DNA from 4 places in the Geodermatophilus sp. URMC 61 genome. Region 4 is predicted to be linked to each of the others. Evidence: riboswitches for the same ligand, from Rfam matches in the RefSeq annotation. Region 4 holds a riboswitch; each other region holds the start of a gene.

Region 1 (3,821 bases), 760 kb from region 4:
CGGTGCGGATCCCGGTCGTCATGGTGTGCTCCTCGGATGGTGGGGTTCGTCTGCCACCTCTCTGACACGCGCCGACCGAGGGATGTGACGACGTGAGCGCAGCCGACGTCCTCGCGGGGCGGTTCGAGGAGCACCGCGACCGGCTGACCGCCGTGGCCCACCGCCTGCTCGGCTCGCGCGCCGAGGCCGAGGACGCCGTCCAGGAGGCCTGGCTGCGGGTCAGCCGGGCCGGCAGCGCCGACGTGGAGAACCTCGGCGGCTGGCTGACGACCGTCGTGGCCCGCGTGGCGCTCAACCAGCTGCGTGCTCGGGCCAGCCGGCGCGAGGACCCCCTCGACGACGCGCCGCCGAGCCGTCTGCACGCCGTCGCCGACCCCGCCGAGGAGGCGGTGCTCGCCGACTCCGTCGGGCTGGCGCTGCTCGTCGTCCTCGACCAGCTCGCGCCCGCCGAGCGGCTGGCCTTCGTGCTGCACGACCTGTTCGACGTGCCCTTCGACGAGATCGCGCCGATCGTCGACCGCTCCCCTGCCGCTGCTCGGCAGCTGGCCAGCCGGGCCCGGCGCCGGGTGCGCGGAGCCGAGCCGCCCGATGCCACCCAGCGGCGCCGCGAGGTGGTCGCGGCCTTCCTCGACGCGTCGCGCAACGGCGACTTCTCCGCCCTGCTCCAGCTCCTCCACCCCGAGGCGGTGCTGCGGTCCGACGCCGTCGCCACCCGGATGGGCGCCGACGCCGAGGTCTCCGGGGCGACCGCGGTCGCCCGGTTCTTCTCCGGCCGGGCGCGGGCCGCGCGGCTCGTGCTCGTCGACGGCACGCCCGGAGCGGTGTGGTCACTGAGGGGGACGCCGCAGGTGGTCTTCGCCTTCACGGTCGAGGACGGCGTCGTGACCGCGATCGACCTGCTCGCCGACCCGGCGACCCTGGCGGATCTGGACCTGCAGCCCCTCGGGCAGCGGTAGCCGTCCACCCCGGATCACGCCGGGCGGCCCCGGATCGCCGTCGTCATGACACCGGTCAGCGCCGTCGACGCCGGTGGCGTCGCCAGCCCGGCGGCCACCGGGGCCGCCGGACCAGCCGAGGAGCTCCTGCGTGCCGTGGCCGATGAACGGACCACCGCGTCGATCGTCCGGACCGTTCCACAACCCCGCGGTGTGGTGCGGGGACATCACTGCGTGCAGTACCCCCTCTCGGCCAGCCCGTCCAGGATCATCGGCAGGGCTGCGGGGGTGTTCTGCCCCGTGGCGTCGTGCAGGAGGACGATGCTCCCCGGCCGCACCTGCTGCAGCACGCGGTCCCGGATCGTCGTCGCCGGCGGATCCGCCCAGTCGCGGGGGTCGACGGTCCACAGCACCATCGAGTCCAGGCCGACCTCCCGGGCCGCCGCCTGTACGAGGTCGTTGGTGGCGCCGTACGGCGGGCGCCACTCGCCGGGGACGCTCCCCGTCGCCTGCTCGATGGCCTCGTTGGTGCGCCGCAGCTGGGATGCCACCTGCGCCCGGTCGAGCGTGGTGAGCTCCGGGTGGCTCCACGAGTGGTTCCCGATCCGGTGCCCCTCCTTGCTGGCGCGGCGCACGATGTCGGGTCGGGCAGCGGTCATCTGACCGGTGACGAAGAACGTCGCCTCCGCTCCCCGGTCCGCGAGCGTGTCCAGGATGTCGGGTGTGGCGGTCCGGTGGGGCCCGTCGTCGAAGGTGAGCCGCACGTAGCCGGCCGCGCACTGCGGTGCCGACGCCGCCTGAGCCGGGACGGCCTGCAGCACCAGCAGGAGGGCCCCCGTCACCGACGCCGTCCAGCGCTGCAGGGTCGGGCTCACCGGGCGTGTCGGTGTGCGATCCCGACCCACCCTGCGGCCGCTGCGCATGCTCGGCTGCGGCCCGGCGGACCCGCATCGACGCGGGTAGAGGGAGTCCTGCGACCGGGCATCGGACGACGTTGCGGGAGTGCGGCTGGGCTCACCGCGCCGACGGGAACGTCGGGGTGTGTCCGCCGTGGGCGGGCACACCGATCCCGAGGGCGTACTCCCGCAACGCGTCTCAGGTTCAGGCACGGTCACGTGCCTCCGGTGACCTGGGCTCAGCTGAGTCGGCTGACCGCAGCCCGGGCCGCGGGCAGGTGGTTCCGGTACGAGCCGTTGGTGTAGGCCGCCCAGGACCTGAAGTTGGCGCCCTTGGCGGAGATCCGATACGCGGCGTTGGCGTTGCACTGTGCGTCGAAGGCGCAGCTCCTGGAGACCGAGGGGTGCCAGCAGCTGTTGATCTGCCAGAGACCACGGTCCACCGAGCCGTTCGGACAGCCCTTGGTCGGGCCGTTGGCGTTCTGCGCGTTCGGCCGACAGGACGACTCCCCCATGCCGACCGCGACCGCGGTGACGAGCCGATCGCCGCTGAAGCCGGCCCGCGAAGCGACCTGCGCGCACAGGTCTGCTGGTGCACGGGCCGAGGTGTCAGGGGCTGCCATCGCCGGAGCCGGTACTGCGAGGGCGATGAGCGCCAGGCTCACCACGATGCCCAGACGGATGGGGCGCCCCGCCTGGACGGAATCGGGCATGCCGAGGACAGATCTGTGCATGAGATCCTCCGAGCGCGCCTGCGGGATGAGCTGTCGGGTTCGGGCGGGAGGACTGCCCGGCCGTGGCGGACACGGCTTCACCCCGAGGGCCGCTTACTGGGCCCGGAGGTCCTGCGATCTCCCGTTCCTGCCTCAGGTGTGTCGAGGTCGGTCCGGCCAGCGGCAGGATTCGGCGTGCTGCCGGACCGTCCCGCGGATGCGAGCGCCCTGACCGTAGAATGTGACTTAGGTCACAGCAAATGCAGCGTGCAGGGACGAGCAGGAGCCGCAGCGCCGTCACTCCTCCCCGGCCGTGCACTCACGGTCCGGAACTGCCCTGCGCCTCGTGCGGCCCGGTCGACGACAGGCGTGGGGACCGGACGGCACCGCCATCGACCGGTGGTGCAGGGGCCCACTGCTCGCGTCGAGTCGGCCCTGCGCACGTGTCGGTGACCCGGCCGACGGGCCGCGCACCGTGGTCCCCGTTCCGGCGCGGCGCGCTGGCATCCTCCGGACGTCGCCAACGGACAGGAGACCGACATGACCAGCGGTTTCACCTTCCCGAAGCCGGAGTTCGACATCGAGTCGACCGTCGAGCGCGCCATGGCGCTGATCAACCGGACCCTCCAGCCCTCCCTCGAGGAGGCCCAGAAGGTGGTCGACAAGGTCCGTGCGGGCAAGCCCCTGGTCGCGCCGGGAGACCTGGTCGGCCAGGTGACGCGCGGAAACCGGATCAGGGCGGCGCGAGCGGTCTCCTACTCCCTGCCGTCGATCCTGCCCGGTTACGGGACGGCGATCTCGGCAGCCGCGGTCCCGGTCGCGTTGAGGGAGGTCCTGAAGGAGGCGGTGAGTGCGGCCATCAAGGTCGGACTGCTCTACGACAGGGACCTCACCGACCCCGAACTGACCCGCATCGCCGTCCTCCTGGTCCTCACGGACGGAGCGGTCGGGCTCGACAAGACCGGGAGGATCCGCCCCGACGCGATCCTGGGACGCCACGCGTCGCTGTTGGGGCAGCCCGCTGCGCACGACGCCCTGGCGGCCCTGACGGCGGAGGAGCGGCAGGAGATCGCCGCCTCGCAGTCGGAGATTCTCCGGTCGTGGGCACTGGCGGTCGGACCGCCGCTCCTCGCCGGGCTGTTGCCCTTCGGCCTGGGTCCCATGGCCGCCGCGAACTACGTGCAGCACGTCCTGAAGGGGACGATCACGGCCGCCGTGAAGGTCTTCGGGCCCGCCGCACCCGGAACGGTGACCGTCGGAGAACTCCCCGAACGGGA
Region 2 (3,821 bases), 1.5 Mb from region 4:
AACCCAATTCGCAAAGGATCAGCCGAGCTCGCACAGAATGCCGATGTCCTAAGACATCACACCCGTGGGGCGGGTGGGGCTCGAACCCACGACCCAGGGATTATGAGTCCCATGCTCTGACCGGCTGAGCTACCGCCCCGGAGGTGTCCAGACTGCCAGACGCGGTGACGATCTCAGGACGCGGTGCTGATGGCGTCGATCGCCGTCCGGGCCTGTTCCCGCAGCGCGTCCGAGATCGGTGCCGACCCGGCCACCTCGGCGGCCGCGTCCTGCCCCTCCTCGCTGGTCACGTAGGTCATGAAGTCCGCGACCAGGTCGGCGGTCGGCTGGTCCTCGTAGGCCATGCAGCCCAGGTGGTAGCTGACCAGCACGATGGGGTAGCTGCCGGACGCGGCCGTCGTCCGCTCCAGCTCCAGGGCGAAGTCGTACGGACCGCGGCCGGGCAGCGGCGCGGACCCTTCCACGACGGCGGCCGCGGCCTCCGGCGTGGGCGCGACGAACTCGCTCCCGACGCCGATCCGGGCCACGCCCAGGTCGCCGGCCTGGGAGAGGTCGGCGTAACCGACGGTCCCCTCGCCGCCGGCCACGGCGGCCACCACCCCGGAGTTGCCCTGGGCCGACTCGCCGCCCTCCACGGGCCATTCGCCGTCCGGCTCGAACGGCCAGGCCTCGGGCGCGGCGGCGGCCAGGTACTCCGTGAAGTTCTCGGTCGTCCCCGACTCGTCGGAACGGTTGACGGGGGTGATCGGCAGGCCCGGCAGCGCGACGCCGGGGTTGTCCGCGGCGATCGCGGGGTCGTCCCAGCGGGCGATCTGCCGGGCGAAGACCCCGGCCAGGACCGTGGGGGAGAGGTGCAGCTCCGCCACCCCCGGGAGGTTGTGCACCACCGCGATCGGCGAGATGTAGTTCGGCAGCTCGAACACCTCGCCGCCGCAACGCTCCCGTGCCGCGACGAGCTCCTCCTCGTCCAGCGGCGCGTCGGAGCCGGCGAAGTCGATGCCGCCGGCGACGAACTGCTCGCGGCCACCGCCGGAGCCGACCGGGTCGTAGTCCACGGTGACGCCCGGCTGCACGGCCGAGTACCCGGCGGTCCACCCCTGCATCGCCGCCTGCTGGCTGCTCGCCCCGGCGCCCACGAGTGCGCCGCTGAGGTCACCGGCGGCCACCGCGCCCTGGCCGCGCTCGTTCGGGGGCACGTACTGCGACAGCGCCACCGCCACACCGGCCACCGCGGCGACCCCGACGGCTGCGGCGACCTTCCTCCGGGCCGACACCCGCGTCCTCCCGCCATCCGGCCCCGCGCGCTCCGCGCCGGGCGTCCGGACACGACCCTAGGCGTCGCTCCCGGCCCCCACCGATCGGCACCCGGGGCGCCGTTACACGGGTTCCGTCTCCGCCGCCGAGGCCTGTGGACGACGCCCGGGCAGCGTCCACAGCCCCCCGATCGGAGTAGTGCGTGGCCGACATCACAGCAGACACGGGGTGTGAGAGCAGGTTCGGGCGGCAAACCGCGGAACTCCGGCGTTTCTGCTGGTCACCTCGCGCGTCACGACGGCACCACCGGTCACTGCACGGCGGTCGCGTGCTGACACCGCGTAGTGGAGGCGGTGCCCTGGCGGCAAGGCGGCGCGTCGGCTCCGTTACCCGATCGTGACCCGAGGCTCCGATCCGTGTAGGTTCCCCGACGGCCTTGCCGGGCTCAGCTCCTCGGGAACCGAGGGCCTCGGCACGGCTCCGCCGAACCGCCGACGTCCCGATCCGGGGCCGAGGTGGACCGGGGACCCACCGAACTCCTGGGGTGAGTCCTGCCTGCGCAGGGGGTGCGCAGGCAGGTAGGGCGCCGTCCGGCCCGAACCCGTCAGCTAACTCGGTAGGCGGTCGCGAGGATGGGAGAACTGTCGCCTTGGCGACCCTGCACCGCCTGAACACCGTGGTCCGCTGCGCCACGTCACCCCGCAGCCGCACGCGCGCGCCGCGCCGCGCCGTCGTCGTCGCCGCCGCGGTGGCCGGGCTCCTGGCCGGCACCCCCGTCGTCGCCGGCGCCGCGCCCGCACCCGCCGCCTCGGAGCAGGCGTCCCTCGAGGAGCAGGTCAAGGCCATCGAGGAGCAGGTCAAGGCGGCCGAGGAGCAGCTGCAGCGGATGACCGTCGAGGCGGAGGCCGCCGCCGACGCCGCGCTCGTCGCCCGCGCCCAGTTGGCCCAGGGCCAGGCCGAGGCCGAGCGGACCGCCGCCGAGCTCGCCGTCGCCCAGGCCGACGTCGTGGCGGCGAAGGAGGACATCGCCGCGCTCGGCCGCGAGGCCTACATGGGCGCCGAGGAGCGCTACGGCGACCTCGAGCTCATCCTCGACGCGCAGAGCCCGACCGAGCTGCTGCAGCAGGCCGCGACCATGGAGCAGCTCGGCGACCACCGCGCCGAGCGGCTGCAGGAGTTCCTCACCGTCCAGGCGCGGGTCGAGGAGGCGGACCGCGCTGCCCGCGCCGCCGTCGCGCAGCTCGGCGAGCTCGCCCGCAAGGCCGACGAGGCCGAGCGGGCCGCCAACGAGCACCTCGCTCGCGCCCAGGCCGACTACGACGCCCGTGCGGCGGAGAAGGCCCGTCTCGACGGGGAGCTGCGCCTGGCCGGAGAGCGGCTGCTCGCCTCGCAGGGCGCCGCCGACCCGGTCGCCGCGTGGAGCGCCCGCCAGTCACTGGCCAGCTCCGCCGACGTCTCCGGCATGCCGACCGCCGGCCGGATGACCTCCTGCTACGGCCCGCGGTGGGGGACCATGCACCAGGGCATCGACATCGCCGCCCCCATCGGCACCCCGATCTACGTGCCCGAGGACGGCGTCGTCCTGCAGGCCGGCGCGGCCAGCGGCTTCGGTCAGGCCGTGTACGTGCAGCACGGTGACGGGCAGATCACCCTCTACGGGCACGTGAACCAGTTCTACGTCGGCGCCGGCCAGGTCGTGAAGGCCGGGGACCACATCGCCGACGTGGGCAACAAGGGCCAGTCCACCGGGCCGCACCTGCACTTCGAGGTGCACCAGGGCGGGCTCTACGCCAGCCGGGTCAACCCGATGCCGTGGCTCCAGGCGCACGGCATCGCGCGGGGCGGCGCCTGCTGAAGAAGGACCCCGTCCTCCCCATCCCTCGCACGCTCGGGGCGGGACCCGAGAGGGGGCCGGGCGGGACGTTGGAGCGGGGCCTCACCGACGCGGCCGCCGGGGGAGTGCTCCTCCGGCGGCCGCGTCCGGTCTACCGCCGTCCGCGCAGCCGGCCGAGCAGGCCGCCCACACCGCCGAGGGTCTGCGCCGCCAGCGCCAGGATCGGGCCGCCCGGGATGCCCGGCGCCGACTGCACGATCGGCGCCAGGGCCAGCAGGCCGCCCAGCTCGTGCACGCGCAGCCGTCGCCGGGCCAGTGCCGCCACCGGGTTGACCCGGCCCGAGGCGGCCTCCAGGAGCAGGTCCGCCGGGGCCTCCACTGCGGTGCCGCGGACGTCGCCCGCGGGGGTCCGGCGCACCGTCCACCCGGAGTCGTCGGCGGCGAAGGCCCAGCCACCCTCCGGCGTCGCCAGCGTCGCGCCGCCGCTGACCCCCTCGCGGGCCGCCAGGGCGCCGGTCACGTCGGCCAGCGCGGCCAGGCCGGACTGCAGGACCGCGGGCGGGGGAGGGGGCGCGCCGCAGGGCACCAGGTCCAGGCCGTGCACCGCGAGCTCGTAGGCCTGCCCGAGGACGACGCTGAGCAGCGGCAGCCGGCCGACGACGGCGACCGCCGGTGCGGTGTCGAGCTCCACCGGCTCCTCGGCGAGGTACCGGGCGGTGGCGTCCCGGTTGCG
Region 3 (3,821 bases), 150 kb from region 4:
TCGGCGTAGTCCGGCGGCCGGGGCGCCGTCGGCGGAGGGTCGGGCGGGGGTGGCGTCGCGGGCGCGATCAGGTCCACCGTCGTGCGGCGGCGCGTGCTGCGCAGCGACTCGAAGGACGGGATCGCCGGCGCGGCCGGCGACTCCTCGTCGTCCGGGTGTGTCTCGGGGGTGGGGAGCGGCTCCCCGCGCTCGCCCGCCGGGATGCGGCCGGGCGGTTCCGGGACGACGCGGCGGATGGCGGCGATGCTGCCCGGCCCGAGCCCGTTGACCGCCCGGAGGTCGGCCCGGGAGAGGCCGGCCAGCTGCGCGGTCGTGGTGATCCCGGCCCGGGTCAGTGCGGTGACCGCCCGCGCGGGCAGGCCGAGGTCGCTGACGGTCTCCCCGGGCCTTGTCCCCGGCGACGTGGTCGGCATGGGGTCCAACCTAGGACCGGCCGCCCGGCCGCACCGGTCCAGGTCTCCTGCAGGATGCGCACAGTCCGTACGCACAGGAGGCGCCCGATGGCCGCTGCCCGTCCCGGCCCGACCCCGACGCACGCCGAGGGCGCGCTGGCCTCGGGGCTGTACCGGCAGTCCTGGACCGTCGAGGACCCGGTCGGCGCCGTCGTCCTGGTGCACGGCGCGCACGAGCACGGCGGCCGGTACCGGTACGTCGCAGCGCGGCTGGCCGCCGCCGGTTACACCTCCCACGCCGTCGACCACCCCGGCCACGGCCGGTCGCCGGGCCGCCGCGGCAACATCGGCAGCATGGCCGCCGCCGTCGACGGCGTGGCGGAGCTGGTGCGGTTCGCCGGCGGGCAGCACCCCGGCGTCCCGGTGTTCGTCTACGGGCACAGCCTGGGTGGGCTGATCGCACTGCAGTACCTGACCGGGACGCCGGACGCCCGGGTCACCGGCGCCGTGATCTCGGCGCCGGCGCTGGACACCAGCACCGCGAACGCCGTCCAGCGGACCCTGGCCCCGCTGCTGTCCCGGTTCCTGCCCGACCTCGGCGTCCTGCAGCTCGACGCGACGGCGGTCAGCCGGGACCCGGAGGTGGTCCGCGACTACCGGACCGACCCGCTCAACCACAACGGCCGGATGGTCGCCCGCACCGGGGCCGAGCTGATGACCGCCGCGCTCGCCATGCCGCGGCGGCTGCCCTCGCTCACGATGCCGCTGCTCGTGCTGCACGGCACCGCCGACCGGCTCGTGCCGCCGGCCGCCAGCGAGGTCGTCCGGGCGCACGCCGGCTCGCCCGACCTCACGGTCCGGACCTACGGCGGGCTCTTCCACGAGCCGCACAACGAGCCCGAGAAGGACGACGTCCTGACCGACGTGGTGGCCTGGCTCGACGCCCACCGTCCGTCCTCCTGACCGCCCGCCCGCGGCCGTGAGGGCGTGCGGCGGGCGCCGGGAGTGACCCCGCGTACACCGACGCGACACGCCGTGTCGACCTGCGGCGCGCCGGTCACGAGCCGGATCGTGACCGGCGTCACGACGACAATGCACATGACTGCACGTAGCGTTTCGTGTGCGCTCAGCAAAGGAGAGAGCGCGGCACCGGTCCGCCAAACCCTGCCCACCGGACGCCATCCAGATCCCAGGGCAGGGGTGGGGGACCCACGACCACGGCGTGCCACGACTCGAGCCGCACGACTCGAGCGGAGCACCGCCTCGGGGTGAAGCCGCGGATCGCGGCCGGGCACCGATCGCCCGAACCCGACAGCTCACCTCGCCGGCGGTGATCGGAGATCACCATGGCCAAGCACCGCGCACCCCGCTATGTCCGCACCAAGAAGGTCATCGCCAAGGCGCCCGTCGCCGCCGGCGCCACGGTCGTCGGGTTCGGCGTCCTGGGCGCCCCGTCCCAGGCCCTCGCCGGGACGACGGGCGCCCTCCCCGCCCACGCCGTCGAGGTCCCCGCCGTGACGCCGGTCGCCGAGGCCGGCACCGTCGCCCCGGAGGCCGACTACACCGTCGTCCGCGGGGACACCCTGGCCGAGATCGCCGCCGCCCACGGTCAGACGTGGCGTGACCTCTACCAGCGCAACGCCTCCGTCATCGGCGCGGATCCCGCCCTGATCCTCCCCGGCCAGGTGCTGCTCACGGCCGGCTCCGTGCCGGTCGCGCCGGCTCCGGTCGCCCCGGCTCCGGCCGCCCCGGCGGCGGCCGTCGGCTCGGTCGGGAACGCCGCGCCCGCCGCCGCGGCCGCTCCGCTCGCCGCGGCGGCCCCGGTCGCCGCCCCGTCGGCCACCGCGCGCATCAGCAACAGCGCCGGCCCCGTCGCCGCGCAGGTCCAGGCCGCGGCGAACCGGGTGACCAGCGAGGTGCCCGGCGCCGGCTCCATCACCCTGGGCGGCACCCGCGCCAGCGCCACCGACCCGAACGGCCACCCGTCCGGCCTGGCGCTGGACTACATGGTCATGTCCGACGCCACCCTCGGGGACGCCATCGCCGCGTACCACATCGCCCACTGGGACGAGCTCGGCGTCGAGTACGTCATCTGGCAGCAGCGGATCCTGACCTCGCCCGGCGGCGCGTGGAAGGCCATGGCCGACCGCGGCAGCGCGACGGCGAACCACCGGGACCACGTGCACGTCAACTACGTCGGCTGACGCACCTCGGCCCGGTCCAGGGCACCGCCGGCCCCTGCAGGGTCCCGCCGCGGCCCCGTCCCGGGTCCCACCCGAGCGCTGACGGCCCCCCTGCAGGGTCCCGCCGCGAGCCTGCGAGCGGCGGGGGGCAAGGGGGTCCTTCCAGGGTGCGGACGGGGTCCTCTCTCACAGCAGCTCGTCGAGGTCGTCCGGGCCCGGCCCCGTGCCGCCGGAGTCGCGCAGGGGCGAGGTGTCGGGCAGGTCGTCCTCGGGCGGCTCGGGCGCGACCGGACCCTCCGAGTACAGGGTGCTCGGGTCCCGCGGGTCCATCTCGCTCATGGGGACACAGGTGCCCCGCCAGGCGTCCGGGAACCGTCCGCCGGGGCCGGGTACCACTCGGCGACGAGCAGGTCGGCACCCCTCCCGCCTTCCCCGGCCGTCCGCGGGGGCCGATCGGCCCCGAGAGGGGGTAGACGTCTTGGACATCTGTTGCGGAACGGATCCGTCACCCGCATGCTGACCGCGGGCGGGGCCCTGGGGACGCACCCGGGCGAGCCCCGCCCGCCAGTTTCCGTGTCGCGCCGGTCGTCCCGCCCGGGACGACCGGCGCCGCGCGGGTCAGGCGGGACGGTCGAGCAGTTCCGCGAGCGTCCGGTCGACGAAGGCGTTGTCGGCGGCGTTCATCCCGAGGCCGGCGAAGTGCCCCCAGATCGTGTCGATGACCCGGACCTCGCCCTGCTCGATGAACTGCGAGGCCCACTGCTCGTCCTCGGGCGGGAAGTAGAGGTCGGTCCGGGCAGGCATCGCCACGACGGGGCAGCGGATCGAGCGCAGCGCCGCCTCGGTGTCCCCGTCGAAGCCCGGGGTCCGGCCGACGTCCCCGTTCTCCCACGTCCAGAGCATCGCCAGCAGGTTGTTGGGGTCCCGGTCCTCGTCCAGCCAGAAGCCCTCCCAGAACCCGACCAGGAAGTCCTCGAGCGAGGAGTAGCCCATGGTCCGGTACTCGCGCTGCCAGTAGAACGCCTGGGACAGGCCCCACCCCGCGTAGATCCGGGCGAAGGCCCGCATGCCGGCGGTGGGGCGGGCGTCGGGGGAGTACTCGCCGCCCCGGAAGGCCGGGTCGAGCGTCAGCGTGGCGCGCAGGCTCTTCAGGAAGACCTGGTTGTGCTCGCTCGTGCGGCTGGAGCCGACGATCGGCGCGGCCCGCCTCACCATCTCGGGGTGGCTGACCGCCCACTGGTAGGTC
Region 4 (3,821 bases):
TGACGACACCGCGACACCTCGACCCAGTGTGCCGCGCCTCCGTTCGTCGCCCCGGCCGGCCGCACCACCAGCCCCGTGCGCCACAGGAGGCGCGGTCAGGCCGGGCCGGCTGGAGGTCGGGTCGGGGTGGCTCACGGTGCTTCTCAGGTCGCAGTGTGCAACCACCGTGACCGGCCGGCCTGGAGGCCGCCCGGACCCGCGCTGTGCGTTCGCTGGACGCCTGCCGCCGGTCAGGACCCGCCGCCGTCCTCGCCTGGGGTCGCCTCGTCGGCCAGGGCCGCCAGCTGGTCCCGCGCGGCGGCGGCCACCCGGGCCGGCACGCCCAGGTCGGCCAGCTGCTGGGCGGCGGCCGCCATCTCCGCGGTCCGGCGGCGGGCGTGCTCGCGGGACGTGGTCAGGAACACCTCGAGGTCGGTGGCGGCGAAGCGGTCCAGCTCCGCGGCGATGTCGCGCCGCAGCCAGTCGCCGACCCCGGCCGCCTCCGCGCCCTGCACCGCCTCCACCACGGCGGCGGCCACGCCCTTCCAGAAGACGCTGCGCAACAGCTTGCGGGAGATCGCCGCACCCGCCGGACCGTCGAGCACGTCCACGGTCACGCCGAACCCGGCCAGCACCTGCGCGTACCTGCGGGCGCCGTCCCCGGACACCAGCATCGGGGTGCGCAGCCCGCGCCCGGGGACGGTCCCCAGCAGCGCCACGTCGGCCACCGGGACACCCCGGTCGGCGAGGGTCGCGGCGAGGTCCCGCTTCACGCGGGGCGCGGCGGTGTTGAGGTCGGCCCAGATCGCCCCGGGCTGCAGCCGGGGCAGGGCGTTGCGCAGCGCGACGGGCGCGTCGGCGGCGCTGTTCACGCTGAGCACCAGGTCGGCGTCCGCGACCGCCGCGGCCTCGTCGGTGCGCGGCAGCACCCCGGGTGGCGGAGCCACCCGGGGGTCGTAGCCCCGCACGTCGGCACCGAGAGCGACCAGGTCGCGGGCGATCTCCGCCCCGGCCTCCCCCAGTCCCAGCAGCGCGATCGCCGGCGGTCGGTCCACGGTCCCCACCTCCTGCGGCCCCCGGCGGGCCGCCCCGGCGGACTGTAGGCCGGGACCGGTGCGGCCGGTCAGCCGCGGCCGTCGTCCGCGAGGACGAAGAGCACCGAGATGCCGGCCAGGTCGAGCACCTTGCGGAACCGCGGGGACGCCGACCGGAGCACCGCCGGCCGCCCGTCGCGCGCCGCGGACTGCGCCCACCGCACCAGCAGCGACAGCCCCGTGGAGTCGATGTAACCGACGGAGGCGACCTGCACGGCCACCAGCTCGCGCTCGTCGAGGCCGTCGGCGCGCATCCGCCGCACGAGGGGTTCGTCGACGTCGCCGATCAGGTGCAGGACCGGGCCGGCGCCCTCCTGCACCACCCGGTAGGAGCCGCTCGGCGGCTCGGACCCGGAGCTCAGGTGGTGCACGCCCCCACTGTGACCGCGCCCGTCCCCAGCGACAAGCAGGACCCGAGCAGTGTCACCGGACCGTCACTGCACGGGCCTCCGGGGGGCAGCCGGAGAGCGCGGACCCCCTCGACCGGAGGTCCGGCAGCACGTGGTGGACCAGCTCGGACGGGATCGCGAGCACCGACCCGTCGTCGGCGGGCCGCTGCGGGTCGACGGTGGCTACCGGTGCCGTCAGGACGCAGTGTGCGCGGACCGGTCACCGTGGGTCATCCCGACCCGGGGTGTCCGACCGCGCCCGTACCGCGGTTTGTCACGCCGAGGTCACGGACCTACCGTTCCGGCCGTCCGACCGGGTCGTCCGCCACTCCCCCGTGGCGACCGGGCGGACGCCGCCGAACCCCGTACCGGCCCGTCTCGCCGGATCGGGGGCCGGGGACCCACCGCAGCACCGGGGTGAAGCGCCACCCGGCCGCCAGGCCGGGCAGCGCCGGGCGTCTTCCCGCCCGAACCCGTCAGCTAACTCGGTAGGCGGCCGTGGAAGGAAGGACAGACCCGCCTCCATGGCGAGTGCACCCACCCCTGCCCGCCGTGCGGTCCCCCGCATCGTGATCGGCCTGATCGCCGCCGGCGGCCTCACGCTCACGACCGTCCCCGCCGCCGCCAGTCCCGAGGACCCCGAGACCTCCGCCGAGGCCGCCGCGCTCGTCGCCGAGCGGGCCCACGACCTCGAGGTCGTCACCGAGCGGTTCAACGAGGCGCGCGAGCAGTTGCGCGCCACCCAGGACGCCGCCGCGCAGGCCGCCCGGGACGTCGCCGCCGCCGAGGCTGCCCTGGCCGCGGCGCGCGAGCAGGTCCGCGCCGTCGCCCGCGGCGCCTGGACCGGCGACCGGCTGACCACGCTCTCGGCGGTGCTCACCGCCGACTCCCCCGACGAGCTGCTCGACCGGGTCGGCACGCTCCAGGCGATCGCCGACCACACCAACGGTGTCCTCGGCGGCGCGGTGCAGGCCACGGACTCCGCCGCCGCGGCGCGCAGCGCGGCCGAGCGCACCGCGGCCGAGGCCGCCGCGCTGCTGGACCGGGTCGCCGCCCAGCAGGCCGACCTCGACCGGCAGGTCGCCACCTTCCAGGCCGTGTACGACCGGCTGGCGGCCGAGGAGCAGCGGGCCGCCCGCGAGGCCGCGGAGCGGCACACGGCCGAGGAGGCCGCGGCCGCGCAGCAGCAGGCCGCAGCGGCGGTGGCCCCGACCCCGGCGCCGCGGGTGGCGGCGGCCGGCGGCGCCGCGGCGACCGCCGTCGACACCGCCCTGGCACAACTCGGCGACCCCTACGTGTGGGCCGCCGCCGGGCCAGACGCCTTCGACTGCTCGGGCCTGGTGCAGTACGCCTACGCCGCCGCCGGCGTGCGCCTGCCGCACTCCAGCCGGATGCAGGCGCAGACGGGGACGCCGGTGTCGCGGTCGCAGCTGCAGCCCGGCGACCTGGTGTTCTTCTACAGCCCGGTCAGCCACGTCGGCATCTACGTCGGCGACGAGCAGATGGTGCACGCCTCGACCTCCGGCCAGCCGGTCGAGGTCGCCTCGATCGACTCGATGGGCGGCTACAACAGCGCCCGCCGGATCGGCTGAGGCCCGGGCGGCGCCTCCGTCAGCCGGCGGGGGTGCCGCCCTCCTGGACCGCGCCGTCCTGCGCGGAACAGCGCACGGCGACGATCGCGACGTCGTCCTCCGGCCGGGGCCCGACGATCCGCTCGATGAGCGCGTCGCACAGCCGGTCGACCGGGACCGGACCCAGCTCGCGCACCGCGGCCACCAGCCGGTCGGTGCCCTCGTCGATGCCGGTGCGGCCCTGCTCGACCAGCCCGTCGGTGTAGAAGAGCAGCGTGTCGCCCGCACCGACCTCCGCCACGGCGTCGCTGCGGGGCGCGGTCGACTCCGCACCGAGCAGCGTCTGCGGCTCGCTCGCCAGCAGCTCCACCCGGCCGTCGCCGTGCAGGAGCAGCGGCGGCAGGTGCCCGGCCGAGGACCAGCGCAGCACCCGCCGCCCGCTGCCGGCCAGCTCCGGCGGCTGCTCCAGGCGGGCGATGAGCGCGGTGGCCAGGGTGCCGATCCGCAGGCCGGTGAGCGCCGCGTCGACGCGGGTGAGGACCCGCGCCGGCTCCTCGTGCCGGTCGTAGGCGATGCCGCGCAGGATGCTGCGCACCTGCCCCATCGCCGCGGCCGCGTCGACGTTGTGGCCGACGACGTCGCCGATCACCAGCAGCGTCGCGCCGTCGGGCTGCTGGAAGGCGTCGTACCAGTCGCCGCCGACGTGCAGCGTGCTCGACGCCGGCAGGTAGCGGACGGCGATCTCCAGGTCGCCCGGCTGCGGCGGCGGGGTGAGCAGGCTGCGCTGC

The links. A riboswitch is a leader RNA that binds a small molecule or an ion and turns the genes downstream of it on or off. The one in region 4 is predicted to bind cyclic di-AMP.
Region 1: linked by a shared signal. The riboswitch ahead of ACU610_RS06265 (hypothetical protein) and the one ahead of ACU610_RS09710 (C40 family peptidase) in region 4 are both predicted to bind cyclic di-AMP.
Region 2: linked by a shared signal. The riboswitch ahead of ACU610_RS02850 (peptidoglycan DD-metalloendopeptidase family protein) and the one ahead of ACU610_RS09710 (C40 family peptidase) in region 4 are both predicted to bind cyclic di-AMP.
Region 3: linked by a shared signal. The riboswitch ahead of ACU610_RS09010 (LysM peptidoglycan-binding domain-containing protein) and the one ahead of ACU610_RS09710 (C40 family peptidase) in region 4 are both predicted to bind cyclic di-AMP.

The regions. Positions count from the first base shown of each region.
Region 1 is NZ_JBRFHZ010000002.1:1,346,496-1,350,316, reverse strand. It holds gene ACU610_RS06280 (VOC family protein) at 1-22, opposite strand, end outside; gene ACU610_RS06275 (sigma-70 family RNA polymerase sigma factor) at 93-956, shown strand; gene ACU610_RS06270 (polysaccharide deacetylase family protein) at 1,163-1,810, opposite strand; gene ACU610_RS06265 (hypothetical protein) at 2,071-2,544, opposite strand; cyclic di-AMP (ydaO/yuaA leader) riboswitch at 2,567-2,750, opposite strand; gene ACU610_RS06260 (hypothetical protein) at 3,085-3,821, shown strand, end outside.
Region 2 is NZ_JBRFHZ010000002.1:604,444-608,264, forward strand. It holds tRNA gene ACU610_RS02840 (tRNA-Ile) at 66-139, opposite strand; gene pstS (phosphate ABC transporter substrate-binding protein PstS) at 174-1,274, opposite strand; cyclic di-AMP (ydaO/yuaA leader) riboswitch at 1,726-1,892, shown strand; gene ACU610_RS02850 (peptidoglycan DD-metalloendopeptidase family protein) at 1,904-3,109, shown strand; gene ACU610_RS02855 (maleylpyruvate isomerase N-terminal domain-containing protein) at 3,240-3,821, opposite strand, start outside.
Region 3 is NZ_JBRFHZ010000002.1:1,956,326-1,960,146, reverse strand. It holds gene ACU610_RS09020 (DNA-directed RNA polymerase subunit alpha C-terminal domain-containing protein) at 1-413, opposite strand, end outside; gene ACU610_RS09015 (alpha/beta hydrolase) at 501-1,355, shown strand; cyclic di-AMP (ydaO/yuaA leader) riboswitch at 1,618-1,737, shown strand; gene ACU610_RS09010 (LysM peptidoglycan-binding domain-containing protein) at 1,739-2,596, shown strand; gene ACU610_RS09005 (hypothetical protein) at 2,762-2,914, opposite strand; gene ACU610_RS09000 (alpha/beta fold hydrolase) at 3,194-3,821, opposite strand, start outside.
Region 4 is NZ_JBRFHZ010000002.1:2,110,296-2,114,116, forward strand. It holds gene ACU610_RS09700 (DUF1932 domain-containing protein) at 231-1,034, opposite strand; gene ACU610_RS09705 (STAS domain-containing protein) at 1,103-1,444, opposite strand; cyclic di-AMP (ydaO/yuaA leader) riboswitch at 1,832-1,972, shown strand; gene ACU610_RS09710 (C40 family peptidase) at 1,987-3,054, shown strand; gene ACU610_RS09715 (SpoIIE family protein phosphatase) at 3,074-3,821, opposite strand, start outside.